DNA from 3 places in the Pseudomonas sp. FW507-12TSA genome. Region 3 is predicted to be linked to each of the others. Evidence: riboswitches for the same ligand, from Rfam matches in the RefSeq annotation. Region 3 holds a riboswitch; each other region holds the start of a gene.
What was found. Region 3 has a riboswitch for cobalamin ahead of AC3WK8_RS26365 (TonB-dependent receptor plug domain-containing protein). Riboswitches for the same ligand answer to the same signal wherever they lie in the genome.
Positions count from the first base shown of each region.

Region 1: another riboswitch for cobalamin. It lies ahead of cobO (cob(I)yrinic acid a,c-diamide adenosyltransferase); the one in region 3 lies ahead of AC3WK8_RS26365 (TonB-dependent receptor plug domain-containing protein).
Region 2: another riboswitch for cobalamin. It lies ahead of cobW (cobalamin biosynthesis protein CobW); the one in region 3 lies ahead of AC3WK8_RS26365 (TonB-dependent receptor plug domain-containing protein).

Region 1 covers NZ_JBYSWT010000038.1:47,767-52,349, reverse strand. The annotation lists gene cbiB (adenosylcobinamide-phosphate synthase CbiB) at 1-111, opposite strand, end outside; gene bluB (5,6-dimethylbenzimidazole synthase) at 108-758, opposite strand; gene AC3WK8_RS27975 (cobyrinic acid a,c-diamide synthase CobB) at 751-2,079, opposite strand; gene cobO (cob(I)yrinic acid a,c-diamide adenosyltransferase) at 2,090-2,701, opposite strand; cobalamin riboswitch at 2,783-3,019, opposite strand; gene AC3WK8_RS27965 (hypothetical protein) at 3,186-3,767, shown strand; gene AC3WK8_RS27960 (PQQ-dependent sugar dehydrogenase) at 3,837-4,583, shown strand, end outside.
Region 2 covers NZ_JBYSWT010000003.1:97,379-101,961, reverse strand. The annotation lists gene cobN (cobaltochelatase subunit CobN) at 1-1,631, opposite strand, end outside; gene cobW (cobalamin biosynthesis protein CobW) at 1,635-2,702, opposite strand; cobalamin riboswitch at 2,800-3,009, opposite strand; cobalamin riboswitch at 3,095-3,314, shown strand; gene AC3WK8_RS04120 (CbtB domain-containing protein) at 3,412-3,600, shown strand; gene AC3WK8_RS04115 (CbtA family protein) at 3,611-4,315, shown strand; gene AC3WK8_RS04110 (cobalamin biosynthesis protein) at 4,312-4,583, shown strand, end outside.
Region 3 covers NZ_JBYSWT010000034.1:26,488-31,070, reverse strand. The annotation lists gene AC3WK8_RS26375 (arginine N-succinyltransferase) at 1-709, shown strand, start outside; gene AC3WK8_RS26370 (arginine N-succinyltransferase) at 753-1,820, shown strand; cobalamin riboswitch at 2,042-2,243, shown strand; gene AC3WK8_RS26365 (TonB-dependent receptor plug domain-containing protein) at 2,397-4,313, shown strand; gene AC3WK8_RS26360 ((2Fe-2S) ferredoxin domain-containing protein) at 4,325-4,583, shown strand, end outside.

The sequences.
Region 1 (4,583 bases), on a different contig from region 3:
CTCGATGCGATCCGCCAAACGCCCGAAGGCCACCAGTGGATGCCAGCGCTTGGGCTCGCCCAGCAGCGCATCCAGCGCCACCCCGGCGACACTCAGCAACGCCACGCTCATTGACTCACTCCCCAGTAATTCTCATACAGCAATTCATTCAATGGCCGGGGCTGGGCCCAGCCCTCCAGCGCGAGCATCGGCGCCGCATAGAACTCGGTGACCGGCCCCAGGCACAGCACGGCCAGGGGCTTGGCACCTTCGGGCAAGCCCAGGAGATTGGCCAGGGCCTGGGGCTCGAACAGCGATACCCAACCCATGCCCAACCCTTCGCTGCGCGCCGCCAGCCAGAGGTTCTGGATCGCGCAGGACAGGGATGCGAGGTCCATTTCCGGCAGGGTCCGGCGACCGAAGACATGCCGTTCCCGGCCGTCCATCAACGCGGCCACGAGCAATTCGGCGCACTCGTTGATGCCTTCGACCTTGAGCTTCATGAACTCGTCGGAACGCTCCCCCAGCGCCTCGGCGGTACGTACCCGCTCTTCTTCCACCAACTGCCGGATGTTGTCCCGCAGCGCACGGTCACTGATGCGGATAAACCGCCAGGGCTGCATCAGGCCAACGCTGGGGGCCTGGTGCGCGGCCTCCAGCAGGCGCTGCAACAACTCGGGGGCAACGCTGCCGCCGGCGAAATGACGCATGTCACGACGCTCGGCAATAGCGCGATAGACCGCCTCGCGCTCGGCCGCGGAAAACGCCTGTTCAGTCACACGCCAGGCCCTCGGCAACCCCTGGCCGGGGTGCGAACAACGCCGCCACCGCCACGGGATTGGATGGGAAGTAGAAGTGCACATAGGAGGCGGTCATGCGCCCGTCGCGATACACCGCCTCGGCACCCCGGCCACCATTGGGACTCGCCCCCCGGGCGATGGGCGCAAGCTCGGTACTGGTCAGGGAATGATGATAGGTATGCCCGCGCAGACTACCGTCCGGCAGGTCCACTGCCTGCAAGGCCAGGGCCGCCAGGCGCTTCTGCATCACCGCCTCGCCGGGCAACAGCCCCAGGAGCTCGGCACGCTGGCCTTCGACATCGGTCAGGGCATCGAGCAGGTACAGCATCCCGCCGCATTCGGCGAGCAGTGGCTTGCCGGCGGCGTGATGGGCGCGGATGGCCGCGAGCATGCCACTATTGCTCGCGAGTGCCTGATGGTGCAGCTCGGGGTAACCGCCAGGCAGGTACAGGCTGTCGGCCGCCGGCAACTCACTATCGTGGATCGGCGAGAAGAAACTCAGTTGCGCGCCCATCGCTCGCAGCAGGTCGAGGCTGGCGCCGTAGGTGAAGGCGAATGCCTCATCCCGCGCCACGGCGATCCGCACGCCCTCCAGCAGCGGCTCGCAGGCCACCGGAGCCGGCGCGGCAAACCCCACCGCCGGCGGCAGCGCCACCTGGCAACTGCTGGCCAAGGCCTCGGCAGCGGCATCCAGGCGCAGATCCAGGTCATTGAGTTCATTGGCCTGGACCAGGCCCAGATGGCGGCTGGGCAGCTCGATCGAGGTTTCCCGGGACAAGGCTCCATACCAGCGCAACCCCTCGGTCAGGCTGCCTTCGAGCAGTTGCGCATGGCGCAAGGTCCCCACACGGTTGGCCAACACGCCGGCGAACGGCAGGTCCGGCTGGTAGCGCGCCAGACCCAGGGCCAGGGCGCCGAAAGTCTGGGCCATGGCGGTGCCATCGATCACCCCCAGCACCGGTACGCCGAAATGCCGTGCCAGATCCGCGCTCGATGGCGTGCCATCGAACAATCCCATGACGCCCTCGATCAGGATCAGGTCGGCCTCGCCGGCGGCCTCCCACAGCAGGCGGCGACTTTCCTGCTCGCCCACCATCCACATGTCCAGCTGGTACACCGGGGCACCGCTGGCACGCTCGAGAATCATCGGATCGAGAAAATCCGGACCGCACTTGAACACCCGCACCTTGCGCCCCTGGTTACGGTGCAGGCGCGCCAGGGCGGCGGTCACGGTGGTCTTGCCCTGGCCGGATGCCGGAGCGGCGATCAATACCGCCGGGCAATGACGAACATCATTCATGGGTTCACGCTCACAGCTCGATGCCCTTCTGCGCCTTGATACCGGCCTGGAAGGCGTGCTTGACCATGCCCATTTCGGTGACGGTGTCGGCCAGTTCGAGCATTTCCGGCTTGGCCCCGCGCCCGGTCACCACCACGTGCTGCATCGGCGGACGGGCCTGCAGGTCGCTGAGCACCTGATCCAGGTCCAGGTAACCATGCTTGAGGGCAATGTTCAGCTCATCGAGTACCACCAGGCCGATCTGCGGATCGCGCAACAGCTCCCGGGAAACCGCCCAGGCGGCCTCGGCGGCGGCGATGTCGCGCTGGCGATCCTGGGTCTCCCACGTGAAGCCCTCGCCCATCACATGGAACCGTACCTGCTCGGGAAAGCGCCGGAAGAACAGCTCTTCGCCTGTGCTTTCGCGGCCCTTGATGAATTGCACCACGCCACAATGCATGCCATGCCCCATGGACCGTGCCAGCATGCCGAAGGCCGAACTGCTCTTGCCTTTGCCGTTGCCGGTCAGGACCAGCAACAGCCCGCATTCATTGGGCGAGTTGGCGATACGCTCGTCGATCACCGCTTTTTTGCGCAGCATGCGCGCCAGATGACGTTCGTCACGCTCGAGGGATTCACTCATGGAGCAGCTCTCCGTTGGGGCTTGGGGAACGGGGGGCAGGAATGGAAATGGACGGCGCAAGCCTGGCATCGCCCTCCGTGATGCCGTTGGATGAATCAGGCCGGTCTCCGGGCTCGTGAGCGGCACCACTGCCGGACTGCGCGCCTTCCCATGCCTGCTTTCGACACAGTGGCACTTGCGCAATCTTGACTCACCTACCGTTGCGGGGGCAGCGCCGGAATCGTCGCCGGCTCCATCGCTGGAACGGGCCCTGACCGGCTTCCCTGTTTCACTCTGTCGACCCGGGAGTCACAGAGCACCTGAAACAAGTCGCGAAGGTTAGAGGGTTGGGAATGGAGCGTCAATGAAGCGGCCCGCCGCACCCAACGGAAAACTGCACTGCATCAACAAACTGACGCCAATCTTGTGCCACACTGAAAGCAGTGATATCAAATAGCCACTTTCAGGACATGACGTCCCGTCACAACAATAAGGGGTGAGTTCGATGCAAGGCATGATCATCAGCAATCCAAGGCTGGAATTCCTGCGACCGATGCTGGAGCGCTGGTTCGATTGCATTGACCGCTACAACGCGATTCGCGGCGATAACGAAACCCCTTACTGGTTCGACGAGCAGGCCAACCTGGGACTGCTCTCGGCCGCGGCCTGGATGGCCGAGATGGTGACCCTGGAACGCAGCCCCAGCAAGAAGCAGCTCGAAGAAGGTGCGCGCAATGCCCGTACCGATCTGTACCTGGCCACCAAGGAAGAACGTGCCTACATCCAGGCCACCCAGCGCTGGCCACGAGTCAACAACCTGGCCCTGACCCAGGCCCTGCAGGATATCGCCAATGCAGCGAAGACCATCAGCCACCCCAGCGACCTGAAGCTTGGCTGCCTGTTCGTCGCACCTCAAAAGGCCCAGCACAGCGCGACCCCCGAGGAACTGCAAGACATGCTCGACGACCTGCAGAAGGAACACTGCTGCGCCGTGGCCTGGTACTTCCCGTATGCCTACCGCAAGCTGCACAACGAAGCCGGCCACTACCACCCCGGAGTGGCGGTATTGTTCAAGGAAGCTCGCTAAACACAAGGAACCCCAGGGCGCCCATGCTTCTCTATGATTGAATGTTCGCGCACTCATAGGGATATCAGCATGCTCAAGCCTCGCCATACCTTGCTCATCGCCATCGCCGCCGGCCTCGCCGCCTGCGGCGAAACCTCCAGCCTGCAGGTTGCGGACGGCACCGGCCCGAACCCCAAGCTGCCGGAACCCAACCCCACCCTGATCCCCACGCTGAACATCGCTCCGGCCATCGGTTGGCCCGAGGGAGCGAAACCGCTGGCCGCCAGCGGAACCCAGGTCAGCGCCTTCGCCGAGAATCTCGATCATCCACGCTGGCTCTATGTACTGCCTAACGGGGACGTGCTGGTGGCGGAAACCAACGCTCCACCCAAACCGGACGACAGCCGGGGCATCCGCGGCTGGGTAGCCGGCAAGGTGATGGGGCGCGCCGGGGCCACGGTTCCCAGCGCCAACCGCATCACCCTGTTGCGCGATGCCGACCACGACGGCGTGGCGGAGACGCGCAGCGTCTTCCTGGAGAACCTCAATTCACCCTTCGGCATGACCCTGGTGGGCAACGATCTGTATGTAGCCGATACCGACAAGCTGCTGCGCTTTCCCTACCAGAGCGGTGACACCAGGATCAGCGCCAGGGCCACCAAGGTAGTGGACCTGCCCGGCGGTACGCTGAATCACCACTGGACCAAGAATGTCATCGCCAGCAAGGATGGCAGCAAGCTGTACGTCACCGTCGGCTCGAACAGCAATGTCGGCGAAAACGGCCTGGACAAGGAAGAAGGCCGGGCAGCGATCTGGGAAGTGGACCGTGCCAGCGGC
Region 2 (4,583 bases), on a different contig from region 3:
TGGGCGCCGTAGACCTGGCGCAGCCAGAAATAGAACGCCAGGTAGGCATGGGGCGGCACCAGGTCCGGGTCGTGGTACACCGCGCTGGGGTCGACCTGGTAACCCCGGGCCGGCTGGATGCCGATGAAAGTCAGGCCCAGGCGCAGGCCAGCGACCATCAGCCGCCCGTTGCGGAACATCGGGTCCTGCTCCGGGGCGCCCCAGCGCTCCAGCACCGCTTGGCGATTGACCTCGGGCAGTGCCTGGAACAGGCGCTGGTAATCGTCCAGGGCCAGGCTCTGCTGGCAAGGGCGCAGGTCGAGGCTGTCCAGATCGTTGCTGACGCCACCGAGCAATTGCTGGATCAGCTCGGTGCCGCTGGCCGGCAGCTCGCCAGGCAGCGGATAACCCTCGGCCTGCAAGGCCTTGAGAATGTTCAGCGCCGCCGCCGGAGTATCCAGGCCCACGCCGTTGCCGATGCGCCCGTCGCGGGTCGGGTAGTTGGCCAGGACCAGGGCGATGCGCTTCTGGTGGTTGTCCAGGCGGCCCAGCTCGACCCAGTTGCTTGCCAGCCGGGCGACGAAGTCCATGCGCTCGGGCTGGCCGCGGTAGCAGACCACGTCCGACTGGCTGCGCTCACTGCGCCAGGCCAGGTCCTTGAAGCTGATAGGCCGGCTGATGATGCGTCCATCCAGTTCGGGCAAGGCGATGTGCATGGCCAGGTCCCGTGGGCCCAGGCCCTGTTCGCTGGCCTGCCAGCCCGGCTCGTTGTCCTGGGCGCAGATGGCCTGGATCACCGGGATGTCGCGGCGAAACGGTCGCAGGTGCGGCGCCTCGGGGCTGGACTGGGCGAAACCGGTGGTGTTGAGGATCACTCCCGCACCGGTCTCATCCAGCCAGTCTTGCACCTGCGCCAGGCAGCCAGGCTCCTTGAGGCTGGCCACGGCGATCGGCAAGGGGTTGAGACCGGCAGCCGCAAGGCGCTGGCAGAACAGGTCGATGAATGCGGTGTTGGCCGCCTGCAAGTGCGAGCGATAGAACAGCAGCGCCGCCACCGCCTGGCCGGGCTGCCAGTGGGCCTGCCAATCCGCCAGGCTGGCCTGGCTCCTGGCCGGGTGATAGAGCGCGGTGCGCGGCAGCACCTGCGGTTCGCTCCAGGAGTAATCGCGCCCCAGCAAGCCGCTCAGGCAGCGGTAGAAATTCAACGCATTTTCTCGCCCGCCCTGTCGCAGGAACTGCCACAGGCGGTCGCGCTCCACGGCCGACACCGTGCTCAGGTCGCTGAGCTCCGGGTCGGGCCGGTCGTCCCCCGGCACCAGGATCAGTTGCACCCCGCGCCGGGACAGCTCCACCAGTTGCTCGACGCCATAACGCCAGTAGGCGATGCCACCGTGCAGGGAAATCAGGATGACCTTGGCATGGCGCAGCACCTGGTCGACGTACAGGTCCACCGAGGCGTGGTTCTGCACCTGCATCGGGTTGGCCAGGCGAAAGCTGGGGTAGTCCGCTGGCAGTTGCTCGGCGGCCTCGGCCAGCAGCGCCAGGCTGGAGTCGCCGCTGCACAGGATCACCAGCTCGGCGGGGGTTTGTCCAAGGTCGGCGATGTTGTCATCCGACACGAATCCGCCGGGCTGGGTCCTGAGCAGGTGCATGGGTCAGGCGCCCAGGGCGGCGCGCAGTTGCGCTTCCAGCTGGGTTGCATCCAGTTCCTGGCCGATCAGCACCAGGCGGGTGATGCGTTTCTCATCAGCGCCCCACTTGCGGTCGAAGTGCTTGTCGAAACGGGTGCCCACGCCCTGGAGCAGCAGGCGCATCGGCTTGCCGGGGATCGCCGCAAAACCCTTGACCCGCAGGATGCCGTGCTTGACCACCAGTTGGGTCAGGGCATCGAGCAGCAGGCTTTCGTCGGCCTCGGGCAGCTCGATGGAGATCGAGTCGAAGGCGTCGTGGTCATGGTCATCATGATCGTCGCCGTCATGGTGGTGGTCATGGTGGCTGTGACGGCTGTCGATGTGCTCCTCGGAACCGGCACCCACGCCCAGCAGTACGTCCAGGGGCAGGCGCCCGCTGCTGGCCTCGATCACCTTGACCGCCGGCGGCAGCTCCTCGGCCACTTCCTGGCGGACCTTGGCCAGGTCGGCCGGGTCGATCAGGTCGGTCTTGTTGAGGATCACCAGGTCGGCGCTGGACAACTGGTCGGCGAACAGCTCGTGCAGTGGCGACTCGTGGTCCAGGTTGGGGTCGAGCTTGCGCTGGGCGTCCACCTGGTCCGGGAAGGCGGCGAAGGTGCCGGCGGCCACGGCCGGGCTGTCGACCACGGTGATCACCGCATCGACGGTGCAGGCGCTGCGGATTTCCGGCCACTGGAAGGCTTGCACCAGGGGCTTGGGCAGGGCCAGGCCGCTGGTTTCGATGAGGATATGGTCCAGGTCGCCACGGCGGGCCACCAGTTCACGCATCACCGGGAAGAATTCTTCCTGCACGGTGCAGCACAGGCAGCCGTTGGCCAATTCGAAGACCCGGCCGCTGGCCTCTTCCTCGGTGCAGCCGATGGAGCACTGCTTGAGGATCTCGCCGTCGATGCCCAGTTCGCCGAACTCGTTGACGATCACCGCGATACGACGGCCCTGGGCGTTGTCCAGCATGTGCCGCAGCAAGGTGGTCTTGCCCGAGCCCAGGAAGCCGGTGACGATGGTGACGGGAAGTTTGGCCAGTGTTTTCATCGGATGCCCTTTTGGCGAAGGAGGCGGGCATACGGGACGACAGGCACGGCGCGGGCCAGGTGCTGATTTCGCCACCGGATCACCCCGCCCGGTTGTAGTGAGAATCTGGGTCGAGGCAGGTCTCCTGGCTGGGGGCTTGCCAGTCCAGGACTGACGCTTCCTGTGCCTTCCCGCCAGCGTCATGGACGCCAGGCAGTGGCCGTGCAGGAATGGAACCCTTCACAGTTGCGGGGGCAGCCGCGGCTTCTACCGCGTTCCCGTCTTAGCTTCGACCGCTGGCCGAAGAACCTCGAAGGCGCAAGGCTACGCAGAGCGCGGAGGACGGTCAATGCACATATGCGGCGGCTTCCCGTGCCAACCGGCGATTGACGGCGCTCCCTTGCCCATGATTTGCTACACAACTTGTTACGGGTGCCCTTCACAGGGTGAAACGGGAAACCGGTGAATCACGCGCTTGCCGCGATGACCAGTCCGGTGCTGCCCCCGCAACGGTAAGCGAGCGAAGTGTCAGATCCACTGTGCCCTGGGCATGGGAAGGCGACACTTGCCGGCATGGCATGACCCGCCCTGCCCCTCGCGAGCCCGGAGACCGGCCCGCAATACACGAATAACAAACCCGCGGTGGGCGGGCGCTGTTGCAAACCCTGCGTGAACGCCACGCGGGGTTTTCCTGCGCCGCTTCCCGCTGACAAACCCAAGGGAACGCGCCATGTCGATCATCAGCAGCACCAGCCATTCCGCCAGCAGCACCGCCACCCTGAGCCAGCGCCTGGTAGCCGCCATCGGTGCCTCGATCCTTGGCGCCTGCCTGGTGTACTTCGCCGGCTTCTCGCATATCGAGGCAGTGCACAACGCCGCCCACGACACCCGCCACAGCGCCGCCTTCCCTTGCCACTGAGACCCGTCCGATGATCAAGCGTATCGCGCAAACCGCAGGCTTCACCGGGCTGCTGGCCGCCCTGCTGCTGACCTTGCTGCAAAGCTTCTGGGTCGCGCCATTGATTCTCCAGGCGGAAACCTACGAAAAGGCCCCGGCCACCGAGGCAGTCCATGAACACGCCCCGGGCGCCATGGCCGGGCACGTCCACGATGAAGAAGCCTGGGAACCGGAGGACGGCTGGCAGCGAGTCCTGTCCACCACCGGCGGCAACCTGGTGGTCGCCGTGGGCTTCGCCCTGATGCTGGCAGGCCTCTACACCCTGCGCGCACCGAGCCGCACTTCCCAGGGCCTGCTCTGGGGCCTGGCCGGCTACGCCACCTTCTGCCTGGCGCCCACCCTGGGCCTGCCGCCGGAGCTGCCGGGCACCGCCGCGGCCGACCTGGTGCAGCGCCAGACCTGGTGGGTCGGTGCCGCCGCGTCCACTGCCGTGGGCCTGGCACTGATCGTGTTCGCCGGCAACTGGCTGCTGAAGTTGCTGGGCGCGGCCATCATCGCCGTGCCCCATGTGATCGGCGCTCCCCAACCGGAAGTGCATTCGATGCTGGCTCCCGAAGCACTGGAGGCCCAGTTCAAGATCGCCTCGCAATTGACCAATGCCGCCTTCTGGCTGGCCCTGGGCTTGATCAGCGCCTGGCTGTTCCGGCGCAAGGGCGAGGATGGCCAGCGGGCATGATCACCGAGCCGGCCCTGGTGGTCGGCCTGGGTTGTCGCAAGGGTTGCCCGGCCAGCGCCCTGCGCGCCCTGCTGGACCAGGTGCTGCGGGCCCATGGCCTGGACCTGGGCCAGGTACAGGCCATGGCCAGCATCGACCTGAAGCAGGATGAACCGGGCCTGCTGGAGCTGGCGCAGCAGTTGTCGCTGCCATTGACCTTCTTCAGCAGTGCCCAACTGGCGCCCTACGACTCCCGCCTGAGCCACAGGTCGCAGGCCGCATTCGAACG
Region 3 (4,583 bases):
CATCCAGCATGGAGTGCCGACCCTGTCGCTGTGCCACGACCTGAGCGAGCAGACCCTGCTGCGCAGCTTCCACATGGACGTCGAGCTGGCCGGCAGCCCCCTGGCGCAACTGACCTCCCGGGCCCGCTTGCTGTTCATCGCCGCCCACCCCCAGCGTTTCGCCGACAGCTGCATCAGCGAAATCGTCGGCTACAGCGACACCGACGGCCAATCACCGTTCTGGGAGGCGGTGGGCCAGCATTTCTTCGACCTGCCCTATGTCGAGGCCGAGCGCCTGTGCGCCCTGCAGGGACGCGGGTTCCTGGTCGAGCTGATGCCCCAGTACCCGATCTACATCCCGATGCTGGCGCAGGCGGCCCAGGACTGCATCGGCCGCATCCATCCCGACGCCCGGGAAGCCTGCGACATCCTGGTGGACGAAGGTTTCGCCCCGACCCAGTACGTCGACCTGTTCGATGCCGGGCCGACCCTGCAGGCGCGCACCAACGAACTGCGCTCGATCATCCAGAGCCGGATCGCCACCAGCTACTTCGCCGCGCAGAGCGGCCGGGGCCGCCCATGGCTGTTGAGCAACGACCGCCTGCAAGGTTTCCGCGCCATCGTCGCGCTGCTCGACGAAGCTCCAGAGGAACGTATCGGTCTTGGCCAGGAGATGTTCCAGGCCTTGCAACTGGAGCCCGGCGCTGCCGTGCGGAGCATTGCGCTATGACCCCTTATCGACTCGCAACCGTGGCATTGCCAGGAGCCCGTGCATGATCGTGCGCCCGATTCGCGTCTCCGACCTGCCCGCGCTGCTGCGCCTGCTGGGTGGCAGCCAGCGAGAACTGGACAACCTCAGCACCGACCCCGAGCGCCTGGACCATCGGGTGCGCTGGGCCCAACGCACGTTCGCCGGCCAGGTGGAACGCGCCGACGCCGACTACCTGTTCGTGCTGGAAGATGACGAGCAGCAGGTGATCGGCATCTGTGGCTTGAGCGGTGCCATCGGCCTGCGCGAGCCCTGCTACAACTACCGGCTCGGCATCACTCGCGGCAGCGCCCCGGGACTGGGTATCGAGAAACAGATCCCGACCCTGTTCTTGAGCAACGACATGGCCGGGCAATCCCAGCTGTGCTCGCTGTTCCTGCGCCACGACCTGCGCCAGGGCTATACCGGGCGCCTGCTGTCCACGGCGCGCTTGCTGTTCGTCGCCGAGTACCCGGCGCTGTTCGGCGACAAGCTGGTGGTGGAGTTGCGCGGCCAGGTCGACAGCCAAGGTTGCTCGCCGTTCTGGGACAGCCTGGGGCGGCATTTCTTCAAGATGGATTTCCAGCAGGCCAACCGCCTGTCCAGCCATGGCGGCAAGTCCTCCATCGCCGAGCTGATGCCGCGCCAACCGCTCTATACCTGCCTGCTCAGCCCACAGGCCCAGGCGGCCATCGGCCAGGCCCACGCCAGCACCGAACAGGCGGTGGGCATCCTGCACGACGAAGGTTTCAGCCACCAGGGCTGCATCGATGTGTTCGACGGTGGCCCGCTGATCGAGGCCGAAGTGGCGAAGATCCGCAGCGTGCGTGAAAGCCAGGTCCTGCCGTTGCTGGTGGGCAACCCGGACGAGCAGGCGCCGATGTGGCTGATCCACAACCGGCGCCTGGAGAGCTGCCGCATCACCGCCGCGCCCGGGCGCCTGGTGGCCGGCTGCCTGCTGGTGGACCGCCAGGCCACCAAGCGCCTGCAACTGCAGCCCGGTGACTCGGTGCGTGCGGTGCCACTGCTGGCCTGCCCCGCCGATGCCGGTGGCCAGGCCCAGGTACGCACCTCCCCCGCCATTGCCTGGTAACGCCGGGCAAACCCGCTTGGTATAGCCGCTGCCGCAGGCTGCGCACGACCACGCAGCGAGCGCAAACCTTGCGCACTCCACAATCAAGGCCCCGCGGGCCTTGGCACAGCTTCGCAGGCTCAGCAGCGGCTACCGGAACTGGGCTGGGCGATAACGGCATGACTACGCAGTGGGCGCGATCGTGTCGGCCACAGGATTGACGAACGGCCGGACGGATGTTCAGATGCCGCCCTGTTTCAGGTGCCTCACGCCGCCGTGCGTGAGGTGAAACGGGAAACCGGTGCGCCCCCAGGGGCAAGTCCGGTGCTGCCCCCGCAACGGTAAGCGAGTGCTGCATTCAACACGCCACTGTACCCAAGGTATGGGAAGGCGAATGCAGCCAGCCTCGCAAGCCCGGAGACCGGCCTGAAGCATCTGTTTGGCAATCCTGCGGTGGGCGGGCATGGGCCGGTGTGGGCGCGTGCGCGTGCCTGCCACCTTCTCCCTGCGTGCTTCCCGAAGATACTTTCGAGAAGACCAACAATGACAACAACAGACACTTCCCTTGCGCGCGACTGGCGCGCTGCGCGCCGTTCCATGGGCGGCGCCCTGCTCGGCTGCCTGTTCAGCCCCTGGCTGCTGGCGGACGACACCTCCCTGAAGCTCGACCAGCAGTTCGTCTCCGCCCCGTCGGTGGAGTCCACCACCGTGGCCGAGATGGCCAAGTACGGCAGCAAAGTGGAAATCATCGATCGCCAGCAGATCGAACGCGCCGGCCCCAGCAGCGACATCACCCGGGTCCTGCAGATGTACGTGCCGGGCCTCTACGTGGCGCCCAAGAACGGCCCCTTCGACTACGGCACCTATTCGCTGCTGGGTGGGCGCAACGATGACACGCTGATCCTGCTCGATGGCGTGCGCCTGAACAACCGCCTGTACGGCGGCCTGTACCTGGATACCCTGCCAGCCAACGCCATCGAGCGCATCGAAGTGCTCAAGGGCGGGCAGAGCCTGCTGTTCGGCACCCAGGCGGTGTCCGGGGTGATCAACATCGTCACCCGTAGCCCACAGACCCGCGACGCCTCCGGCGAAGTCAACCTGGGCCTGGACAGCTTCATGGGCAGGAGCGGCGATGCCCGGGCGGAACGCATCGTCAGCAACGGCCTGGGCGATCTCGGCTTGCTGGCCTATGTCAGCCACAACGTCTCCGACGGCTACCAGCCGTTTCGCAACAGCGCCTACAAAAATACCCACGACAAGAAGCGTTCCTATGAGGTGACCACCTTCGGCGCCAAGGCGATCCAGGGGTTCGGCGACGACTCGCGCCTGGAGCTGTTCTACCAGTACACCGACGCCAACCTGGATTTCGCCCGCGCCGCGAACAACAAGAAGACCACCAACGACCGGGTCCAGCAGATCGCCACCGCCACCTTCGAGCAACGCCTGGGCGAACGCTTCAGCTACTTCGTCAAGGGCCATGTCAACGATTGGGACACGCGCTACACCCGTATCAACAGCAACGATGATGGCGGCATCAAGGTCATCAACCACAACGACTACTGGGGCTTCACCGACTGGGGCGTGCAGGCCGAGGGCAAGGCCGAGCTGGACGGCGGCCATGTGCTGGTGTTCGGCACCGACAACCAGTGGTTCAAGGGCCAGGACGACGTACTCAAGATCGACGACAACAAGGCCCAGGCCAACGCCCTGTATACCCAGTTGCGCCCGGTGTTCGAAGCCCTGCCGGACTGGCACCCGAGCATCGGCGTGCGCCACGAGAAAATCAGCGGCGGCGAGAGTGCCACGGTGGGCATGCTCACCTCGCTGTACGACCTCACGCCCAACTGGCAACTGCGCGGCCAGTACGGCAATGCCTTCAAGCTGCCCAACGCCGAGCAGTTGTTCGCCAATGAACCCAATGAAAAAGGCAACCGCAACCTCAAGCCGGAAAAGAGCGTCAACGCCGAACTGGGCCTGGACTACAAGGGCAGCCTGCTGGCCGGTGAATTCAATGCCAGCATCACCGCCTACCGGCGCAAGATCGACGACCTGATTGCCCTGGACAACAAACAATTCGTCAACGGTGACAAACAGGTCAGGGTCCGGGGCATCGAGGTGGACGGACGCTGGCAGTTCAGCCCGCAATGGAACCTGTCCGCCGACATGACCCGCAACCTGGTCGAGTCACGCAACGTGACCCTGAGCAACATCCCCGGGTTCTTCGCCCGCTCGCGCCTGGGCTTCGAATCGCAGGACCGCATGTGGGGCGTGGGCGGCGCGATTCGCTATATCGGCCAGATCGACAGTCCACGCAAGCTCGACTACGGCCATTACTCGGTGGTGGATGCCGACGCCTATCGCTACCTCGACACGGCCCAGCAGCATCGCCTGAGCCTGCTGGTGGAGAACCTGTTCGACCGCGACTACGCCACCAGCATGACCAACGACACGCCAGCGCTGGACAACCTGGGGCGCCCCTTCACCACCGAAGTGCGCTACACCTACCGCTTCTGAGGCCGACCGACATGCATGAACACTATCAACGGGTGTTGTTCGTCGGTCCCGGTCTGCTGGGTGGCGCCCTCGGCCAGGCCTTCTGCCGCGAGCTCGAAGGCCTGCGCGACGACAGCGTCGAGACCCGGGTGATCGATACCCTGGACGGTTTCGACAGTCTCTGGGCTGCCCTGGACGAAACGCTGGCCAAGGCTGGCGCGGCGTTGCTGGTGGTGGACCTGGAGCCCAGCTCCGACAGCGCCTACCTGGACTGGCTGCGCGATGAACTGG